2 linked regions of the Jilunia laotingensis genome follow. Each later gene encodes a partner of the first gene's protein in a complex. Links are inferred from orthologs where the notes say so. Each region holds a gene or a part of one and is shown in the gene's direction. Other genes may lie near its edges. The genes, in order: metK and groL.

The links.
Region 2: the proteins of metK (region 1) and groL are in contact, whole or in part, in a cryo-EM structure (PDB 8P4O), measured with the Escherichia coli proteins. The link is inferred for Jilunia laotingensis from one-to-one orthologs.

Annotation. Positions count from the first base shown.
Region 1 is NZ_JACRTF010000001.1:1,449,564-1,457,054, reverse strand. The notes cover bases 1,744-4,742. They hold metK (methionine adenosyltransferase), read left to right. Parts: upstream 1,744-2,596; coding sequence 2,597-3,889; downstream 3,890-4,742. Other genes in these bases: H8744_RS05570 (tetratricopeptide repeat protein), read left to right, coding at 4,341-4,742; H8744_RS05580 (hypothetical protein), read right to left, coding at 2,190-2,378; folK (2-amino-4-hydroxy-6-hydroxymethyldihydropteridine diphosphokinase), read left to right, coding at 1,744-1,950. In the rest of the region: tRNA pseudouridine(55) synthase TruB, read left to right, coding at 1-389; tRNA preQ1(34) S-adenosylmethionine ribosyltransferase-isomerase QueA, read left to right, coding at 409-1,464; more of folK, read left to right, coding at 1,492-1,743; more of H8744_RS05570, read left to right, coding at 4,743-5,801; H8744_RS05565 (DUF3244 domain-containing protein), read left to right, coding at 5,943-6,368; H8744_RS05560 (hybrid sensor histidine kinase/response regulator transcription factor), read left to right, coding at 7,199-7,491. UniProt on the Escherichia coli protein: Catalyzes the formation of S-adenosylmethionine (AdoMet) from methionine and ATP.
Region 2 is NZ_JACRTF010000001.1:2,763,621-2,771,018, forward strand. What follows is about bases 2,136-5,041. They hold groL (chaperonin GroEL), read left to right. Parts: upstream 2,136-2,722; coding sequence 2,723-4,360; downstream 4,361-5,041. Other genes in these bases: H8744_RS10535 (DcaP family trimeric outer membrane transporter), read right to left, coding at 2,136-2,199; H8744_RS10540 (co-chaperone GroES), read left to right, coding at 2,408-2,680; H8744_RS10550 (tetratricopeptide repeat protein), read left to right, coding at 4,505-5,041. Also shown: H8744_RS10530 (hypothetical protein), read right to left, coding at 1-809; more of H8744_RS10535, read right to left, coding at 949-2,135; more of H8744_RS10550, read left to right, coding at 5,042-6,202; H8744_RS10555 (T9SS-dependent choice-of-anchor J family protein), read left to right, coding at 6,415-7,398.

The DNA of each region.
Region 1 (7,491 bases):
TGGAAGAGGCGTTGAAACGGTTCTTGGGCGAGATTCATCAGATTCCGCCCGTATTCTCTGCTTGCAAGGTGGACGGCAAACGTGCCTACGACTTGGCCCGTAAGGGGGAAGAGGTGGAACTGAAACCGAAGTTGCTCGTCATCGATGAGATAGAACTATTGGAATGCGACTTGGAACGGATGGAGATAAAAATCCGTGTGGTCTGTAGCAAAGGCACCTATATCCGTGCGTTGGCCCGGGATATCGGTGAAGCGCTCCAAAGCGGAGCCCATCTGACAGGATTGATCCGGACGAGGGTGGGAGAAGTGAAGCTGGAAGATTGCCTCGACCCGATGCAGTTTGCTGCCTGGATGGATGAGCAGGAGATAGAAATAACAGAAGATAATTAACGTAATAAGAAGAATAGATATGAAACTGTCACAATTTAAATTTAAGTTGCCTGAGGACAAAATTGCTTTGCACCCGACGAAGTACAGAGATGAATCGCGTTTAATGGTACTCCACCGTAAAACAGGTCAGATTGAACACAAGATGTTTAAAGACGTCTTGAATTATTTTGATGATAAGGATGTGTTTATTTTCAACGATACGAAGGTTTTTCCTGCCCGCTTGTACGGGAACAAGGAAAAGACTGGGGCTCGTATCGAAGTATTCTTGTTGCGGGAGCTGAACGAGGAGCTTCGTCTTTGGGACGTGCTTGTCGATCCGGCTCGTAAAATCCGTATCGGAAACAAGCTCTATTTTGGTGATGACGACTCGATGGTTGCCGAGGTAATCGACAATACCACTTCGCGTGGTCGTACCTTGCGTTTCCTTTACGACGGACCTCATGACGAATTTAAAAAGGCACTTTATGCTTTGGGTGAGACTCCGCTGCCTCATTCCATTATCAACCGTCCGGTTGAAGAGGAAGATGCGGAACGTTTCCAGTCTATCTTTGCCCGCAACGAGGGAGCCGTGACCGCACCTACCGCCAGTCTTCACTTCAGCCGCGAGTTGATGAAGCGCATGGAGATCAAAGGGATCGACTTTGCTTATATCACTTTGCATGCCGGTTTGGGAAACTTCCGCGATATCGACGTGGAGGATTTGACGAAGCATAAGATGGACTCTGAACAGATGTTTGTAGGTGAAGAGGCTGTACGGACAGTGAACCGGGCTAAAGACCTTGGCAAAAACGTCTGCGCTGTGGGTACTACGGTGATGCGTGCCATTGAAAGCACGGTGAGTACGGACGGACACCTGAAGGAATTCGAAGGCTGGACGAATAAGTTCATCTTCCCTCCCTATGAATTTACAGTTGCCAATGCGATGATTTCCAACTTCCACATGCCGCTGTCTACCCTGTTGATGATCGTTGCCGCCTTCGGAGGTTATGATCAGGTGATGGACGCTTACCACGTGGCGATGAAGGAGGGCTATCGCTTCGGTACGTATGGTGATGCCATGCTGATTTTAGACTAAAGTAGTTAATTCACGATTGCTAAGTAAATAATGAACGTATATCTGGGCCTTGGTACCAATTTAGGTGACAAAGAGCAGAACCTGCGGATGGCCGTAGAGAAAATCGGAGAGCGGATAGGGAAAATCGTTTCCCTTTCCGCTTTTTATGTGACCGAGCCTTGGGGATTCTCTTCCGGAAACAGCTTCCTGAACGCTGTCGTCTGTGCCGATACAAAGCTGCCTCCCCTACAGCTTCTCAATGAGACGCAAGCAATAGAAAGGGAATTGGGAAGAACTCATAAATCGGTAAACGGGCAGTATTCCGACCGTCTGATCGATATCGATATTCTTTTGTATGGAGAGGAAGTGATAAAGACAGCGGAGCTTGTCCTCCCCCACCCTTTAATGACTGAAAGACGCTTTGTGATGGAACCGTTGGTTGAAATTGCACCGGATCTTATTCATCCCGTGTTTCATAAAACAATGAGTGAACTGTTAGACAGGTAAACGTTAAAAGCAACGAATAAGATAGGTTGTAATTATTACAATCGTGCCTCATTCCTATCATGGAACTGCTTTATCACCGATACAGCCATACTTTAACACCGATACAGTAGCTCTTTAATGCCGATAAAGCAGGACTTTAAAGGTAATAAAGCAACGCTTTAAAGGCAATAAAGCAATACTTTATACTACCATAAAGCACCGTAAAGTTATGTAGGCGATGGATGATAAGATTAACCCTGTTATTCTTTCTTCCTCTTCCAGAAAATAACCAGAGCCATCGTAACCCCTGCTAAGACATTGAATAAAGCCTTTCTGACAGTAAATGCTTCAAAACATACATCCATGAAACTAGCTAGAATTGGATATATCAGCGTAAACCCCAGAATCTTTTTCCAAGGTTGTACTTTTACAATTTCTCTAAAAGCCATATCTCTTTCTATTTGTTAAAGTTCTAACAAATATAATCATAGTTTCTCAATAATCCCTATCTTTGCAACCGAAATGATATGTGGAAAGATTTGAGTAGCTTGCAACCACAGAAAAAAATGCTAAAACAACATTCCTTTCTGTGCCGTCAGGCATCCCTACTTAGCCTAGTGTCTCCACCTGTTTCATCCAATTTTCAATTATTAATTTTTCAATTAGTATGGGATATTTATTCACATCCGAATCGGTGTCTGAAGGACACCCCGACAAAGTGGCCGATCAGATATCGGACGCTGTACTTGACAAACTGTTGGCTTATGACTCCAGTTCGAAAGTAGCTTGCGAAACTTTAGTAACTACCGGACAGGTAGTGCTTGCTGGAGAAGTGAAAACAAGTGCGTATATCGACTTGCAGCTCGTTGCACGCGAAGTAATCAAGAAAATCGGCTATACGAAGGCCGAATACATGTTTGAAGGCAATTCGTGCGGTGTACTTTCTGCCATTCACGAACAGAGCCCCGATATCAACCGTGGTGTCGAGCGTGAAGACCCGATGAATCAGGGTGCGGGCGACCAGGGAATGATGTTTGGTTACGCTACCAATGAAACAGAAAACTATATGCCTCTTTCCCTCGATCTGGCTCACCGCATTTTGCTGGTTCTGGCTGATATTCGTCGTGAAGGCAGGCAGATGACCTATCTTCGTCCCGATGCAAAAAGCCAGGTGACGATTGAATATGATGATAACGGAAAACCTGTACGTATCGATACCATTGTTGTATCGACCCAGCACGACGACTTTATCCAACCTACCGACGCCTCTGAAGAAGCTCAGTTGAAGGCGGATGAAGAGATGTTGGCCATCATCCGCAAAGATGTGATTGAAATATTGATGCCTCGCGTCATAGCCGATATCCATCATGAAGATGTACTGGCACTGTTCAATGACCATATCACCTATCATGTCAACCCGACAGGTAAGTTCGTGATTGGCGGTCCTCACGGTGACACCGGACTGACCGGCCGTAAGATTATTGTAGATACCTATGGTGGCAAGGGTGCCCACGGGGGTGGTGCTTTCTCCGGCAAAGATCCGAGCAAGGTAGACCGTAGCGCAGCATATGCCGCCCGTCACATTGCCAAGAACCTGGTGGCTGCCGGTGTAGCCGATGAAATGCTCGTACAGGTATCCTATGCAATCGGTGTGGCACGCCCCATCAATATCTATGTCAATACCTACGGGCGCAGCCATGTGAACATGACTGACGGTGAAATAGCCAAGAAGATTGATGAATTGTTCGATCTTCGCCCGAAAGCAATCGAGGAACGTTTGAAATTGCGTAACCCGATCTATCAAGAAACTGCCGCTTACGGACATATGGGTCGTGAGCCACAGGTTGTTACCAAGCATTTTGAGTCCCGCTATGAAGGTAATAAGACCCTTGAGGTTGAGCTTTTCACTTGGGAGAAACTTGATTATGTAGATCAGGTGAAATCCGCATTCGGTTTGTAATCAGCGTAGCTTTACAGCTATTTATTATAGAAGACCGTTTTTCTCTTTTTTTAAAGGGGAAGGCGGTTTTCTTCTTTCCTCCTTTCTTTGCTTAAAGCGGATTATGTATATTTGCTGCAAATGCGATAGAGTTAGTATGGCAGAGATACAGCGTTAATTTTTTGCCATATGTTATTTATAAAATCAGTATAGAGTTAATTGGATGAAAGTGTTGAGTTGCTGTCTATTCCCGTTGTTTCTCACTATTTCTGTTTTAGTGGCAATGGGTTCCTGTCATTTTATTCCGGATACAAAAGATCTTCTTCTTCAACGTGCTGAACGGTTGATGGGAACGCAGCCGGATAGTGCATTGCGTCTTTTAGAATCGATCTCAGAATCAGCATTGAAGGAGGAAGCTCTTGCCCGTTATTATTTATTGCTGACTCAAGCGCGGGACAATAATTATATGGATTTGACTACTGATTCTTCTATCATCTATTCCGTGCATTATTTCAAAGAGAAGGGTGATTGGGCACAATACGGTAAGTCTATGTATTATTACGGACGCATCATTCAACTGTGTGGTGATGAATTGCGTGCGATGAAGATATACTTAGATGCATATAAGTCACTGAAAGATGCTAAAGAGTACAAATTGCTGGGGTTGCTGTCTGAAAATATAGCCATATTCCACAGAAACCAATCTTTTTATGATCAGTATATTCGTTTTGCCCGTTGTGCTGTAAATTTCAATTATTTGGCTAAGGATACTTTAGGAGTGGCATATGCATATCAAACATTGGGACAAGCATTCTTTTATAAACAAGAACTTGATAGTGCTTTGGAATGTACTACAAGGAGTTTGCAACTTCTAAAAGATAATCCTATTCGGCTTGAGATTGCTGCTGCAAAATTATTTGCATTTATATATTGTCAAAAAGGAGAATATATTAAAGCTGAAAAGATCCTTTTAGATATTATAGATAAAGAACCGAATGAAAGGAAAAAGTTATACCATTATATTACTTTGGGACATTTATATCAAAAACAAGGAAAAGTGTCTGAAGCAAAGAAATACATAATGATGTGCATGAATAGCCCCAGTTTATCGACACGTTCTGAAGCATACGCTTGTTTGTCTGAATTATCAGAAGCAGAGAATAATTATAAAGAGGCGTTATCTTACAAAGCAATTGCTGATTCATTACATTATTTAGCCGAAAATCAGAATAAAAGAGAAGCTGTGGTTCAATTTCAGGCTAAATATGTAGAAGAGAAGTCTTTGAGGGAAAGTTTACAGTTACAAATGGAGAAAAGGACGATATTTTTCAGTAGCATTATACTTTTACTCTTTTTCGGTATCTGTATGTATTATTTATACAGGAAATATTATCATGCAAAATTGCAGATCACGAAGAGTTGCAGGCGATTGAAAAGGAATGATGAAAAAATCGCTGGCTATAGGAAAGAGATAAAAATGTGTAAACGTCAAAAGACAGATTCAGCTGTCTCTTCTGGAAACAAGATTAAAAAGTTGAATGAAAAAATAGATGAATTGATGGCTGACTCTCACAGGTTACGTGATAAGCTGGATGTAAGCGTATTGATTAAAATGCTAAAGAGTGGCGAGATTATAGTTGATAATCTTACCTTGGAAGAATGGGACAGGATATTTACTTTGGTAAATAATCTTTTTAATAATGTACTTGTGGTTTTGAAGAATAAATATGAACAGTTGACAGATCATGATATTAAAGTTCTGAGTTTTCTGTTGCTATCTTTCTCATCAAAAGAAGTGGTCACTTTGTTTGAAAGTAAAGATGGTCATACCTTATCAAAAAATAAACTGCGCATTAAAGAACGGATAGGCATGTTAAAAGGGGAAGCTTTGGAAGATTTCTTGCAAAAGTGTAGAGCCGGAAAGATTCGATAATCCATGCAAAAGCTTTTATTTATGGATATTTAATTGGTAATCAGTATTGTATAATTATACCCTACGTCCATGCTATGTTTTTTGAAATGTCCTTTATGCACCCTATCTTTGTCACAGTTAAACAACCAAAATGAGATTAAAATGAAAACAAAACTTTTTCTATTATTATTCGTTTGTTTGAGTGGAATGGTCAGGGCACAGCAGGTGAATGACAGTTTTATAGCTTGGACCGGTCAGATTTCTTTCATTAGTCATTGGAAAGGTGATCCGGACGAATGGAAAGGTGGCTCAGACGACAGAGATATAGATAATCGTTCCATGCCCATTATTCCTATCAGTGCAATTATTGAGAATGAAAAGATTTCAATTGATTTCTGGGACGTAACGGGTGATGTAACCGTTTCTATCACCGAGAAGGATGGATTGGAAATCTATTCCCAACCTATTTTTGTGAATGAATATATTCGATATGACATTGCCATTGGTACATATTCACCGGGAGTTTATCTGCTGAAAATATCCAACCAAGATGATGGATATATTTATGGATGGTTTGAGGTAAAATAATATAGCTCTGTGAAAAAAGTGATATAATATTTTGAGCGCTCGATCTATTATATTCTGTATTCATAATACTAAAAGGGACGGAGTTTCCTTTATAGTACACTCTCTCCCTTTTAGCTATTATGAATTAAAATAACTGTAAGAACTACTTCTTTTTAACGGTTTCTCCTCTTTTTACTATTGCCCCACCTTAACAAGAGAAACAGGAAAAGTCTGTGGAACATTTCCCCGAAGAACATGTCACATTTTTAAGTTGATGCCTGGCATCTGGATGTTAGGCATAGAATTTCCATATTTATCCTATCCGGCTTTTAGGGTATACATAAGGATATTGTGGTATCTTGAAAAAGTAATCGTTCCATTTTATTATAAGTTAATGCGTTGCATCACAAATAAATATGGAAATATTGTACTAGCTGTGTGACATTTTTATTATTTGATCTATTAAGTAAACAGTAACGAATACTATGATCTATAGCATTCAAATCCTTTAATCAATATGTATTTCAACCGTGTTTCGTTTGTTATACGTTCTCCTCCTTGAGTCAATCTTCTACAGATGTGAAATAAACAAACAAAAAACAATAAAAACAAATCAATTGATTATTATACTTGGAGGAAATCTCCCTATTCTATAATGACTGATTTGAAAACATTAGGATTTAAACTCTGCATACTGGACTTATGCTCTGAACATTGCCCTCTATTACATAATTCCGGGATTATAATATCTGAGTTTATCTATGCACAATCGTGAAATCATAACTTTTACCAATCTGAAAGTAAAGGAAAGGGTTGTTCCTTCCAAGTGATGATTTTAAAATCCATAGAACATGAAGAACCTAATAACAACTTTATTTCTTGTTTTTGTAATTATAGTTACAAACACTACAAACCAATTATATTCTATCCTACTGCTGACAGCAGGAATTATTTTGATCTTTTGGCTCCTATTCAATTTGCTTGTAATGAGAAAAGAAATTAATCTCTTGAAAGAACAAAATCAATATGTCATGGATTCTTTCCATGATATTCTCACTCCGGTTACTTTGGTACATACTTTCTTAAAAACAGCCTGCGATAGCAATTTCTCCGAAAACATTCGAAAAGAACTTTTCATGTCTGT
Region 2 (7,398 bases), 1.3 Mb from region 1 along the record:
CCACCATATATTTCTTCAGAAGCACCCTTCTTTATTGTATAATGCATACCGACTCTTCCCGGAGAATTAGGGATGTTACCTTCAACGATGCTTTCATCGGATACAGCTTGTAAAGTCCTGAGTTGGAGAGTTATTGCAGTAGCTCCATTCAAAGCTTCCGGTTCCATATGGATTCCCTGTAGATTGGCTAGAACTTTTTCTTCAGTTATGGTAAATGGGACATCCTGATGACCATAAGTCCCTGCTTCAACATTACCATAAATAATCTCAGCACTCTGGCAAGTTACCGGTTCGGAAAAAGTAAAGGTGATGATTCCCTCTTCATCTCCAGGTTTGTAGTATGATTTTAAATCTGTTCCATCTTCTTTGCTGACACTCACTAAGGTGGCTGGCAAACGTGTTGCAACCAGTGAAATGGATACTTTACCGTCCGTTCCAAAAATTATAGAGGGATTTTCTTTATCTTTTATTCCTTCTAATTCGATAGAGAACGTTTCACCGGCTTTAATGATTCCATCAGAAAGTAGCTGTTTCATTTGATTCGCTATTCCGCAATAATAATAATACTGAAGGATAAATGAATCCCAAGAATTAGTGATTGCAATTTTGTTTCCTTCTGCAGGTACAATCCATGCTTTATCGATTGTGACTCCACGATTAAAAGTGAATACGACATTTCCATCTGCTTTATTCACAGAATATTTTTCTCCATTTTTCGGAGTCGTATTCAGCAATTCAATTGCCGAATCTTCTGCTTTCATGCCTATTACTGTCAATAGCATGACACATACGAGTAATAATTTTTTCATAATCTTATGTTTTTAGTTACTATAGCCGCAAAAGTAATTTAAAAAAGAATATACGCAATCGTTTATATCAGAAAATTCCCGATAATATGGTAAATTTAAATTTTACTGATTTTCAGCTTTGTTGATCATAGTGCTTTTATCAAAACATAAACATGGTTACTCCTACTATACGGTGGTTACTGACAGAATGAGTATCTATGATTTTTCCATTCGTCGAATCCAATGATCCGTACCAGACTGTACTTAGGGTATATTCCAATCCGAATTTCCAGTTCGCAATGTTATAAGTTAATTCGGCTCCGGCTGTGACCAATTGATCCACATCAGTTCCGGTACCATATAATTTAGTCACGGCATCACCCGTTCCTAAATTCTTGATGTAACCTAAAAAAAGTCCCGGTTTCCATTTTTCACCATAAACTACGTTCAACCAGGTGCTGGAATTCAGAATGGAAGAATATTCTTGTTTTCCGGTTCGTTTATCAATGGATTTTATTCCAAAACCTCCCAACATGGATGTTTGTGTCAGATTATTGCCTAGTACGCTTTTGGCAGCAATAAACCAATTCCTATCACTATATCTCAGATGAGCTTCATAAGACAGAGTGGTGATGCGTTCATCTACTTTAAAAGTTTTGCTGATGGTATTGTCATCATTTTCATTGGTTGAAATTTCTACGGTGGATTCGGTTCTTGGTTTAATCGATAACAGTTCGATGCCGGCTCCTAATAACCAATTTTTTACTTTATAATCTATTCCGGCATAAAATTCCGGTATGCAACTATTTTTTATATAATTCTGGCTTTTTATATTGTCAAGTCCTACGGAAAGATACTGTGATTGCCAAATTGCAGCGCCAATCAGTTTTATATTCCCGACTTCATATTGATAACGAATTTGGGGGGCACGACTGAAGGGTTGAAAAGGGGCACCCACGGATAGATTGAGTATTTGTGGAGAAACTTCTCCAAAGAGGGGATGCCATGTTTGTCCCAAAAGTAATGCCGATTTGCCCCAATCGAGGTTGAGGTATGCATGGCGTAGACGTACTGTGGAAAAAGTGGTTCCCGAACCTCTGAAATCTGCCTCTACCTTGGCTGACGTTGTGGCTTTTCCTAATTTAGGCCCTTTTACGTCCACCCCCAGTCGGGTATACAGTGTATAAAAACTTCCATTGGCTGTGCCGTTCAGGTCTTTCCCGTCCGCATCCGGTTTTTTATCCAAAGGGTACATGTAAAAAAGTCCGTCCACAGTCTCTTTATTGGCACGACTGTTATAATAAAGATCGGTGCGGATTTGACCATAAAATTTATAACTGAAATCTTTTTTTTGGGCAAAACTGTCCAATGTTGCCAAAAGGCAAGCTGCAAGTAGAATACTTTTTTTCATAACTGATGTTTGCGTAAATGACAGGCAAAGGTACGTATTTTATTTTTATAAATACTCGGGCTGATTGTCATTTTGTCAGTCAGTCTCTGCCAAACCTTCGTTTTTATAATTTGGCACGGTTTTCGTAATTTGATTTTCGTCCTTTACTGAAGGATGAATGAATAATATCATATATAATAATGTATAACATATAAAACAAAAAGTAACTATGAACATTAAACCATTAGCAGACAGAGTGCTGATACTCCCTGCACCTGCAGAAGAAAAAACAATTGGTGGTATCATTATTCCGGATACAGCAAAAGAAAAACCTTTGAAAGGTGAAATAGTGGCAGTAGGTCACGGTACAAAAGATGAAGAAATGGTATTGAAGGTTGGTGATACTGTTCTTTATGGCAAATATGCCGGAACAGAGCTTGAGGTGGAAGGTACTAAGTACCTTATCATGCGTCAAAGTGATGTTCTCGCTGTTGTGGGTTAATTAATTATAGTATATATAAATCATTAAAATAGTAAAATCATTATGGCAAAAGAAATATTATTCAATATCGATGCGCGTGACCAATTGAAAAAAGGTGTCGATGCTTTGGCAAATGCAGTAAAAGTAACACTGGGTCCGAAAGGCCGTAACGTAATCATTGAAAAGAAATTCGGCGCTCCTCATATCACGAAAGATGGTGTTACGGTAGCGAAAGAGGTCGAATTGACAGATCCTTTCCAAAATACAGGCGCTCAACTGGTGAAAGAAGTTGCTTCCAAGACAGGTGATGATGCCGGTGACGGTACAACTACTGCAACTGTTCTTGCACAGTCTATCGTATCAGAAGGATTGAAGAACGTTACTGCCGGTGCAAGTCCTATGGATATTAAACGCGGTATTGATAAAGCTGTAGCTAAAGTTGTTGAATCTATCAAAAACCAGGCTGAAAAGGTTGGTGATAACTATGATAAGATTGAACAGGTTGCTACTGTTTCTGCCAACAATGATCCTGTAATCGGTAAATTGATTGCCGATGCAATGCGTAAAGTTTCCAAAGACGGTGTCATCACTATAGAAGAAGCTAAAGGTACTGACACTACTATAGGTGTGGTAGAAGGTATGCAGTTCGATCGTGGCTATTTATCAGCTTACTTTGTAACTAATACGGAAAAGATGGAGTGTGAGATGGAGAAACCTTACATTCTGATTTATGATAAGAAAATTTCTAACTTGAAAGATTTCTTACCTATTCTTGAACCTGCTGTTCAGTCCGGTCGTCCTTTGTTGGTTATTGCTGAAGATGTTGATAGCGAGGCTTTGACCACATTGGTTGTAAACCGTCTCCGTTCTCAATTGAAGATTTGTGCTGTAAAAGCTCCGGGATTTGGCGATCGTAGAAAAGAGATGTTGGAAGATATCGCTATTCTGACAGGTGGAGTGGTAATCAGTGAAGAAAAAGGTCTGAAATTGGAACAAGCTACGATAGAAATGCTGGGTACAGCTGATAAAGTGACTGTTTCTAAAGATAATACGACTATTGTAAACGGTGCCGGTTCAAAAGAGAACATCAAAGAACGTTGCAATCAAATCAAATCTCAGATTGCTGCAACAAAATCGGATTATGATCGTGAAAAGTTGCAGGAACGTTTGGCTAAGTTGTCAGGTGGCGTAGCTGTACTTTATGTAGGTGCTGCTTCCGAAGTCGAAATGAAAGAAAAGAAAGACCGTGTAGACGATGCATTGCGTGCAACTCGTGCTGCCATTGAAGAGGGTATTATCCCGGGTGGAGGTGTAGCTTACATTCGTGCTATCGATTCATTGGAAAATGTACAAGGTGATAACGCAGATGAATTGACAGGTGTTGAAATCATCAAACGGGCTATCGAAGAACCGCTTCGCCAGATTGTAGCAAATGCCGGTAAAGAAGGTGCTGTTGTGGTTCAGAAGGTTCGTGAAGGCAAAGGTGATTATGGTTACAATGCACGTATGGATGTTTATGAGAATCTGTATGCTGCCGGTGTAGTCGATCCTGCTAAAGTTGCACGTGTAGCTTTAGAGAATGCTGCCTCTATCGCTGGTATGTTCCTGACCACAGAATGTGTCATTGTAGAAAAGAAAGAAGATAAACCTGAAATGCCAATGGGCGCTCCCGGAATGGGAGGAATGGGTGGAATGATGTAATTTCCCCAAAAAAGGAATATTTTAAATCATAAGAAAGCTGCTTTTCCGATATAAAAGAAAAGCAGCTTTTTTGTAACTATATGTTTGCTCCAAACAGCGAAATTCAAAATAAAACTGTATATTCGCAGTAAATAGACATGAACAATGAGGGAACCTTGTAAGTATATCCTTTTGTTTTTCGTTGTAATTGCCATATTGGGATGCGATGACAAGACTACTACTGCGAAAATTCTTTTACAGGCGGAAAAGTTGATGGACGCTCAACCGGACAGTTCTTATATTCTTTTAAATCAGCTTGTATTCCCAGGTAATATGTCGGAGAAAGAGATGGCTGCCTACGCTTTGCTTATGGAGCAAGCTATTTATAAAAAAAGATTGCCCATGGAATCCGATTCTTTAATTCGTATTGCGGAGGAATACTATGGAGAAGGAAAAGACTCTATTCGTAAAGGATGGTGTTATTTTTTGTACGGGCGTTATCATCATGAAAATAATGATAAGAAAAAAGCACTGGAATTTTATCAGAAGGCATCACTAGCTACGTTAGGTACATCCGATTATAAATTGAATGAACAAATATATAATTGTTGGGGAACTTTACTTTTAAAAGAAAAGCCTTATGACGATGGTGTAGATAAGTTAACAAAATCATTGGAATATGCCCGAATGGGGAAAGATACTATTGCCGAAGGCTTTGTGCTGAGGAATTTAGGGTTGAGTTATATGTGGAAAGGCGATTGGGATAGAGCGTTGAAAATACATAATGAAGGAATTAAGCTGGCAAGAAATATAAAAGATAATGATTTGTTAGTATCACTTTATAATAATCTGAGCATCGTATATTGGAAGAAAGGGGAATACTCTTTGGCGTTGGATTATTTGAATACTTCTATGGATTTAAAACAGGATACCACGGATAATGCTGCTGCTTATGCAATGAAAGGCGTACTTTTCTTTGCAATGGAACGTTATGATTCGGCAAGGTATTACATTGAAAAGCAAGGACTGGGAAATACGCTGTATTCAAAAGCCAATTATTATGACGGATTGTCTTTGTTGGAAGAGAGGTTGGGTAATTATAAGAAGGCATTACAGTATAGAAGTGAATTTGCCAATTATATGGATTCTATCAGAAATGGTGAGAAAGATTGTGAATTGATTGCTTTGCAAAGAAAATATGACTATTCAATTATTCAGAATGAAAATAATCGCCTAAAACTGACCAAGCAAAAAAATGAAATTATAATGTTGGGCTTTCTTTTCATTATTATTCTGTTATTTCTGCTATATTGGGGGTATTATTATAAAAAGGGAAAAGAACGGGAAGCACTGATACGAATGAAAGATGATTTGGTTAAACAAAGTGTGATAGAATTGCAAAAAAAGACTGTCCAGCTACAGAAACAACAGCAAGAATTGTTATCCAGAAGAGAAGAACTAAGTTTTTATCAGCAGAAAGAAAAAGACTTAAAATCGAGAATATGGAAGATGGATACGATTATCCAAAAGATAGAATCGATTAATTCGTATAATGAAATTAAGCAAAATCGATCTATTGCCGAATTGGTTCTGTCTAATAAAGAATTAGCCGATCTGGAAGAAACAGTCAACCTCTGTTATGACAACTTTGCTATACGTCTTCGTCAGGATTTTCCGAAGCTAAAAGAGGATGATGTATATCTTTGTTGTCTTGTTAAGGTGAGAGTACCTAATAAAAATATAGCTTGTTTGTTGAATACAAATGAGGTAGCTCTGAAAAAACGGAGATATAGAATCAAGCATGACAGAATGGAACTTTCTGATGAAATAGAGAGTTTAGAACAGTTCTTATCTCAATATTGATAGTTGTTTAAACTGGTTTTTAGTATTCGGATTATTGAATGGAACCAATTGTCTACCTCATAAAATTATTATTTATTGATAAATGATTGATATATAATATTTTATATTTGTATAAGTATTGTCTGTTGTCCACCCTATTGTATCCTTCACTTAATTGTTTTTCCTCTTCTTTTTGCATAATTTTGTAATTAAGGACATAAAAATGCAAAATTATGAAGAAACTATTACTAACAATTACTTTGTTTTTGCTTTCCTATGCAGGTATGGCACAGACGTTGGAGTTCATTGGTTCGGGACAGGCGATACAATCGCATGTAGGTATTCAAGAGAGTAGGGCTAATCTAAAAAGAAAAGCCTACATTGAGCGTGTAATGAAATCAGGTACGACTGAACAGAATGATTTGCTTCAGGTCAAATTACTGAGTAAGAGTAAATCTGGTTCTGATGATGTAACTGTCATATTGAAAGTAGCAGAAGATATTTCATATCTTGGATATCAGATGCTGCTCGATTCAAAAGCAGATACTTATGGTACGATAATTCCCTCTGGTGAATGGACAACCCGCCTGTCTACAGGAGATATGAGTGAGGAAGCATATTCACGGTTTGATTATAAGATTCCTGAAAATGCCAGCAGGATACTTAACGATTCGATTGTGGTATTCCCAGGGAGTACAGAAACCATCCGTATAGTTCCCGGTGTGTATGATTTTTGTATTATTTATCCGGACTATAACAGGTTCAGAAATGGTTTCTGGCTTGCAAAGGGGGATTGGTGTCGGATAGATGACTATGAGTTCGAGAAAGGTTACATTTATACTTTCGAAGTTAGTTCGCAAGGTGATACCGGTTTTTATCCGCCATTCAATCTTAAAGCTGAGAAATTGGAACTTCCGAAAGACGGAATTTTAGGTGAGAATGAAATAATCAAATTGCTTATTGATAATGTGGGAACTCAGGTTGCTACAGATTTTGAAGTTTCTTATCAGATTAATAATCGCGAGGAAGTTGTGGAAAATGTGACATCTTCAGTTGCAGCAGGTGAGAGCCTTCTTTACACCTTTGAAACAAAGGCAAATTTAACTTCACCGGGATTATATAAAGTCAAAGCTCAGATTTATTGGGATAAAGACATGGAGAACAATAATAACGTTGTGACATCGGATGTAAAACACCCATCGGTAATTAAGCTTCCT